Regions from separate parts of the Pseudonocardia abyssalis genome, predicted to be linked through region 1. Evidence: predicted binding sites of a transcription regulator. Region 1 holds the regulator's gene; the other holds the start of a gene.
What was found. Region 1 encodes LexA, which represses DNA repair genes until DNA is damaged. Its sites were predicted from a motif close to CGAACACGTGTTCG; they were not measured.

Region 1 (3,819 bases):
ATCGAGGAGAAGGACCGGTAGACGCTCGCGAACCGGAGGTAGGCGACCTCGTCGAGGTCGCGGAGCGGGCCGAGGATCGCCAGGCCGACCTCGTGGCTGGGGATCTCGGCGGTGCCGCCCGCGCGGACGGCCTCCTCGACGCGGTGCGCGAGCTGCGCCAGCGCGTCCTCGTCGACGGGCCGGCCCTGACAGGCCCGGCGGACACCGCTGACGACCTTGTCGCGGCTGAACGGCTCCGTGACCCCGCTGCGCTTGACGACGGCCAACACCGCTTCCTCGACGGTGGTGAACCGGCGCCCGCAGGAGGCGCAGGAGCGCCGGCGGCGGGTGGCGACCCCGTCGTCGACCTCGCGGGAATCGATGACCCGGCAGTCGGAGTGGCGGCAGAACGGGCAGCGCACGGACAACCCCCTCCGACGAACCGGAACCCCATCCCTGGGCTAACGACGCCCATGTAACCACAACATGTGGGGGCAGGAAAAGCCGGGAGGCCCTATCGGTGGCGTCGCGTCGTCCGAACGGGCACGCAGGCGCACCGCACCGCCGACCCGCACGCGAAGCGTCAGCCCCCGAGGACCCCCGCCACCTGCACGGGCGACGTCACCACCGGCGTGCGCGAGGTGCTGCTCACGTCCGGCGCACCGGAGTGCCGGGCCGCCGCGGCGACGTCGGCCAGCAACCCCAGCAGGACGACGATCGCGGCCGTGAGGAGCGCCGTGCCGACGGCGGCGGCCACCCGCCGGCGCCGCAGGACCTTCGCGGGCAGCACCGGGACGGTGCGCAGCAGCACCCGCTCGCCGCGGTGCGCCCGCTCCCCCGCCGACCCGCCGGCCGGCCGGGCGGGCTGCGCCGGCCGCACGGCACGGAGCGGCTGCACGGGCCGCACCGGCCGCGGCCCGTGGGCCCGCCCGCGCCTCGGGAGCTCCCGGGCGGGACGGGGCGGTCGCAGTGCCGTGCCGCCGTACCGCATTCCGTCCTCGATCTGATCGTGCATCGGACTCCACCCTTCGCTCGGACCCGTTCCCGCACTCCGGCCGTTCGAACGGGAACACATGTTCGAACGATCGCTGAGCGATGTGTACCACCGACCACCGACAGAATCGAGAGAACGGGGCGTGTCGTTCGAACATGTGTTTGGCGAGAACCGGAATCGGGGCTACGGTCGGGTCCACGACACACGGGCCCGGTCCGCACGGATCGCCCGCCCGGTCCCGATCAGCAGCACCGACGAGCAGTACCGATGAGCAGTACCGACGAGCAGTACCGACGAGCAGTACCGACGAGCAGTACCGACGAGCAGTACCGACGAGGAGGCACGAGGACATGGCACGGGACGAGCCCGGCCCGACGGGTGGCGACGACGAGGGAGTACGCCCCGGGCCGACCGCCCGGGTGAGCACGTTCCCCGACCCCGCGAGCGCCCCCGTCGGCCTCACTCCCCGGCAACGCAAGGTGCTGGAGGTCATCCGCGACTGGGTGGAGCGCCACGGCTACCCGCCGAGCGTCCGCGAGATCGGCGACGCCGTCGGCCTCACGTCCACCTCGTCGGTGCACCACCAGCTGCGCACCCTCGAGCGCAAGGGCTACCTGCGGCGCGACCCCAACCGCACCCGCGCGGTCGACGTCCGCCCGCCCGACGAGCAGCCCGACGCGGCGTCGTCGGACACCGGGGTCGTCGAGCGGCCCACGCCTGCCTTCGTGCCGCTGCTCGGCACGATCGCCGCCGGTGGACCGATCCTGGCCGAGCAGGCGGTGGAGAGCGTGTTCCCGCTGCCGCGCGAGATCGTCGGCGAGGGCACCCTGTTCCTGCTGAAGGTGCGGGGCGACTCGATGGTCGAGAAGGCCATCACCGACGGCGACTGGGTGGTCGTACGCCAGCAGCCCGTCGCCGAGAACGGCGAGATCGTCGCGGCGATGATCGACGGCGAGGCCACGGTCAAGACGTTCACCCGGCGCGACGGGCACGTGTGGCTGATGCCGGCCAACGCGGCCTACGACCCGATCCCCGGTGACGACGCCACGGTGCTCGGGCGCGTCGTCACGGTCCTGCGGCGGCTCTGACGCCCGCGGGCACCACGATCACCGGATAGCGGGCGGTGCGCACCAGCACCCCCGCCACCCCGCCCAGCAGCAGCCGCTGCATGAAGCGGTAGCCGCGGGAGCCCACCACCAGCACGTCCGTGCGGTCCGGCAGGGCGGCGAGCGTGGCCGCCACCGGGCCGATGACGACGTCGCTGATGGCGTCGACCTCCACCGGCAGCGACGCGATGCCCTTGTGCGCGAGCGCCTGGGCGGCCGGCACGGCGTCGGCGTCCTCCGCGACGGTCACGACCCGTACCGCGGCTCCGGTCCGGCCGGCGAGGTGCACGGCCACGGTCACCGCCCGGTCGGCCTCCGCGCTGCCGTCGTAGGCGACGGTCACCACGGTCATGATGCCGGTGCCGAGGTGCCGGTAGCCGCGCGGCGCGATCGCCACCGGGCAGCGCGCGAGCGGCAGCAGCCGCTGCACCGTGCGGCCGGGGGCGAGGCGGCCGAGCAGGCCGTGACCGGTCGACCCCACCACGAGGACGGCGGCCCCCACGTCGTCGGCGTGGTCGGCGAGGACGTCGGCCACGGAGCCGGGTGTGAGGGCCACGAACTCCGGCTCGTCGTCGCCCCAGCCGTCGCCGATGAGCCGGCGCGCCTGCTGGAACCGGGCCGCCGCGACCTTGCGCGCCTTCTCCCGCCACCGCGGGTCGCGGGCGACCACCGCGAGACCCCGTGCGTCGGTCGGGTAGACCGTGGCCACCACCGCACTCAGCCCGGTGAGCCGGGTCAGCTGCGCACCCAGGACGAGCGCGTCGTGCCCGCCCGGCGTGTCCTCGTAACCGGTGACGATCGGCACCGCGCGCCTCCTTCGGCCACGATCACCGTAACCGCGCAGGGGGCCGCGCCGGTTACGTCCGGGAAACGTCGCCCGCCGCCCGCCCGTGATCGCGGCACACCGCACACCATGGCCCCCGCGAGGGCCGGTACGTGCGGCCGAACCCGATCACCGACCCCACCGGGGGCGGCAGCGTGCAGCCAGCAGCGATCACCGGCCCCGACAGAGGATCCGGCGGCATCCGTCCGCTCCCACAGCCCCCCCGCCGGGCGCCATCACCGGCTCAGCGGCGCCGGGCCCGCCAGGAGAGCGCCGCGGCGAGCAGCACCAGCAGGCCCACGGCCACCCCGCCGCCGATCAGGGCGGGCAGCCACTCGGGTGCGGGCTCGGCCACGGGTTCCGCGGGGGTGTCTGCGGGCGGGGTGAACGGCTGCGCGGCCAGTGCGGCGGCCCCGGGCACCGCGCGCAGCTCCCCCGGCACCCCGCCGCGGGTCTCCGAGGCCGAGAGCAGCGTGCCGTCGGCCTCGAACGTCACGGCCTCGCCCTGCGGCTCCCCGGCCAGCGGCACCCGCGCGGGCTCGCCCTGCAGCGCGGTCGCGATGTCGCCGTCGACGACGGGGAACAGCCAGGCGTCGGTGTACGTGCGCAGCGCGACGACCCGCCCGTCGGTCGACATCGCGGCCCCCGTGACGGTGCGCGACCCGATCCCGCCGACCGGCCCGCCCTCGGTGTCGGAGACGGGCAGCGACACCTGCGCCACGCGCTCCAGCGGGAACGGCCCCCTGCCCTCGGGAGCCGAGGTGGGCCGGTACACCCCGGCGGGCGTCCCGACCTCCTTGGTGATCACGAACGGCACCCCGTCGGCGTCGACGAGCATCGCCTCGGCGTCGTGCGGGCCGTCGGGGTAGGCGAAGCGGTGCAGCCGGGCCTCCCCGCGCACGGGCAGCACGATCGCG
Region 2 (3,819 bases), 350 kb from region 1:
CGCCGCCGCGGCCGGCGAGCCGCCACCCACCGATACGTACACGGTCGCGACGCCGGGCGGGCTGCACTTGTACTTCCGCCAGCCAGACGGTGCGGCGTTACGCAACACCCAGGGTGCACTTGGGGCGAACGTAGACAGTCGCGGCCATGGTGGGTACGTCGTCGCTGCGGGGTCCGTCCGGGCCGCAGGCTTCTACCGGGTCGTGAGGTGCCGCCCGGTGGCCGAGCTTCCGGACTGGCTGGTCTCTGCGCTCACCCCACCCGCACCCGCACCTGCCCCACGGACCCCGCACCGGATCTCGAACACGCCGCTGCCCGACGGGAGGGCGGGGGCCTACCTGCGTGCCGTCGTCGACGGCGAGTGCGCCGCCGTCGCCGCGGCGACCGTCGGACATCGCCACCAGACGCTGCTGCGCGCGGCGCGCAGGCTCGGGCACTGGGTCGGAGGATCTGCCCTCAGCGCGACCGCTGCCCGCGCAGCGCTCATCGATGCCGCCCGTGGCTACCTCGGCGTCGACGGCTACACCCGCGCGCAGGTCGATCGCGATGTATCCGACGGACTTGCCTACGGCGCCCGGTTCCCCCGCTGTTTCGACGACATCGGCAACCGGATGTAGCTCCGGACGTCCCGCCGCATCCGCGACCGGCTCGGCCGCAGGGACGCCCTCCCATCGCACGATGCCGCTGTCATGCAGCTCTCCGCAGGATCCCCGGGGTGGTGGTCCGGCACGCCCCCGAGCTCGGCAGCCGCGATGGGTCGGGCCTCCGGTGCTCGGCTCAGGTGGATCGCCCGGAGGTCAGCACACCGGGGCGGGGGCAAGCGGCGATGAACCCGGCCCGCCCATCCCGGTGAGATCGCGTGCGGATCCGACATCGGCCGCCGGTCGGGAAGGCGAGCACACCGGGATGGGCGAGCCAGAACCCCCGCCGTCCCTGCGGGACCCCCGCCCCGGCGCGCTGAGGCTTCGCCGCGTTCCCCCAACGCCGAGCACCGGAGGCCCTCATGACCATCACCGCCACCACCGAGATCACCGAGTCCGACACCCGCGCGACCCGACTCGCCGTCCTCGAGGCGCAGGTCTGCCAAGCCCGCGACGAAGTTCGCGTCGCCCGCCTCTGCGACGACCTGTCCCTCGCGTTCGACGCGCTCGAGTCCCTGGCCACGCTCCTGCAGCACACCCTGCAGGAGCTCGCGCACGTCGGCGTCGAGACCAGCCCGCGCTGACCGCCCCCGGGCACGTGGCCCGCCCGGGTCTGGGCGGGCGGTGACGGTCGTGGCGACTGCGGCTGCGTCCGGGCAGGGTGCGGTCTCGAAAAGGATGGACCGCATGCATCCGGGACCCTGATCCCCTGCCGCCCCGCAGAACCGCGAAGCGGGCGAGTAGGCGGGCCGGGTGACGTTCGTGCGGCGGGTCGACGAGGCGCCACCGGGACAGCTGGCTACTTCAAACGGTCGCGGTCCGGTTTGCGGCATGGCCGCGATCCTGACCTGACATCGGTCGCACTCACCTCGCTCACGACGGTCACAGGCAGTGCAGTGCACGGTGTCCCGGTATCAAAGGGTGGTCCGAGCCGGGCGAGTGATGATCACCCCAGTCCGCCGGCCGCCAGGCTGCCCAGCAACCGAATGGGACGCCCGTGCGGACTATCCGCCGTGACGAGCAGATTAACAATCTGGCCAACGCCTGGATGGACAGGCACATGCGGGGTGGCCTTTTGCCTGCTCAGGTATCATAATAGAACTTATGTTCGAGTATGTTGCTCGGTCGTGGGCCCGGGAGCGGGTACTGACCGCGGTCGGTGACGGCCCTACGCTGCCCAACGTGGGTACCTGGTGGAGCGATGACGAGCGTGCGGCGCTTGTCGCGCTGCTGCGCACTCGGCCCGGCGGGATGAAGTGGCCGCAGATCGTGGCCGAGGTCGACGCCCGCTCCAGCGCGCTCGCGCTCTGGAACGAGCACAACCCCGCCGACCTGTTCAGCGATTCCGCAGTGCCTGGGCTGCTCCAGGCACGCGCGGACATCGACGAGTGGCGGGCCGCCGACCTCGGGTTTCTGACGTTCCTGGACGCCGACTACCCGGCGCAGCTCCGCGAAATCCACGACCTGCCGCCGGTATTGTTCCACCGGGGCAGGCTCCTCGACGACGAGATCGCCGTATCGGTGGTCGGGTCCCGGGAGGCGTCCCGGCAGGGGCTCGACGCCGCGCGTGCGATCGCGACGGGCCTGGTGGAGCGCGGCATCACCGTGGTCGGCGGGCTTGCGGCCGGAATCGACACGGCCGGTCACATGGCTGCGCTGGAGGCGGGCGGGCGCACTGTTGCGGTGATCGGCACTGGGATCCGGAAGTACTACCCGGCGGACAACCGCGAGTTGCAGGACCAGATCGCCGACTCTGGGCTGCTGCTCTCGCAGTTTTGGCCGGAGGCGCCCCCGACGAAGCAGACCTTCCCGATGCGCAACACCGTGATGTCCGGGTTCGGCCGCGCGACGATCATCGTCGAGGCGGGGGAGCACAGCGGCGCCCGAATCCAAGCCCGTCGAGCGGTCGCCCACGCCCGCCCGGTGATCCTCACCGAGATGGTGGTGCGGGTGAACAAGTGGGCACAGGCGCTGCTCGACCGCCCCGGTGTCCACGTCGCGACCAGCACCGCCGAGGTGATGTCGATCGTGGAGAAGGTGACGGCGCGACCGTCGGACATGCTGTCGTTACTGCGGGTCGCTGCCGGGTGACCAGCAGTCTCGCCGAGTTCTCGGAGCAGGCGCGGGCGTATCTATTTTCGCAGGTCGGTGACTGTTTTACCAACACATCGCGCGGGCCTGGCCGCTGCTTGGTGTGCACGGGGCCAACCGGCATCGCCGAGGTGCAGCTGTGCGGGCAGTGCTCACGGCAGCGAGCCGAGTTCGGCGTGGGGCTCGCCGATCTGGTGGTGCCGCTCGCCTACGTGCGCGGGTGGATGACACCGCAGCACCAGTCCGAGCACCTGGTGCGCCGCTACAAGTCGCCGGTGCAGCCGTCGCGATGGTGCGCCGAACTCCTCCAGTTCATGATCCACGCGGCGTCCGCTATCCACGGGCCGTGCATCGCGGCGGCGGCCGGTAGCTGGTGGCAGGTGATGACAATCGTGCCGTCGGCGACGCGGCTGGGTGCCGACCATCCCGTGGTCGGCCTGGCGCAGCAGGTGTTCGAGCACGGCAACAACGTCGACCGCGTGCTGCTGACGCCCACAGAGCACATCGCGTCCACGGACCGCCACCCACGCCGGGACATGTTCACCCTGTCGCCAGAGGTCGTAGCGAGGGTGCGCGGCAGACACGTCCTGGTCATCGATGACACCTACGTCTCCGGCTCCAAGTCGCAGTCGGCTGCCCTGACGCTCAAGACGGCCGGTGCACAGCGGGTGACCGTGCTGTGCGTAGCCCGGTGGTTGAGCTACCGATGGGACGACCACCGGCGCCTGATCGAGAGCGTCCTGCCGCCATACGACGCACTGATCTGCCCGGTAGGTTCAGGCCCCTGTCTCGCGCCGCGTTGATCGGCGATCACCTCGCGGCTACGGAGTGCACCACGCACGGTCCCCTCCGCTCGTCGTCCTCGGAGCGCACGAGCGTGCCGTCGTTCCCCTGGCGTCAGCGGCTTGGCGGACGCGCGGGCTGAGCCTGGGAGCAGATCAGCGATACGAAGTACAGCTTGGAAATACAGCTACGCCAGCCGCCGCAGGCATCTTCTGCCAACCTCATCGTGCCCTCTGAACTGCGCAGATGCTCTCAGCAACTTCGCCGCCCGCAGTTCACACCGAAGAGGTCACTGGTTCGATCCC

Region 2: a site for LexA is predicted at 1,738-1,751, ahead of I4I81_RS12170 (DNA-processing protein DprA). Genes of this name have one in related genera too.

Annotation. Positions count from the first base shown of each region.
Region 1 covers NZ_JADQDK010000001.1:2,902,693-2,906,511, forward strand. The annotation lists gene nrdR (transcriptional regulator NrdR) at 1-401, opposite strand, end outside; gene I4I81_RS14085 (hypothetical protein) at 563-877, opposite strand; gene lexA (transcriptional repressor LexA) at 1,324-2,061, shown strand; gene I4I81_RS14095 (universal stress protein) at 2,039-2,884, opposite strand; gene I4I81_RS14100 (SdiA-regulated/phytase-like domain-containing protein) at 3,147-3,819, opposite strand, start outside.
Region 2 covers NZ_JADQDK010000001.1:2,548,308-2,552,126, reverse strand. The annotation lists gene I4I81_RS12180 (bifunctional DNA primase/polymerase) at 1-616, shown strand, start outside; gene I4I81_RS12175 (hypothetical protein) at 1,003-1,224, shown strand; gene I4I81_RS12170 (DNA-processing protein DprA) at 1,823-2,731, shown strand; gene I4I81_RS12165 (hypothetical protein) at 2,728-3,534, shown strand.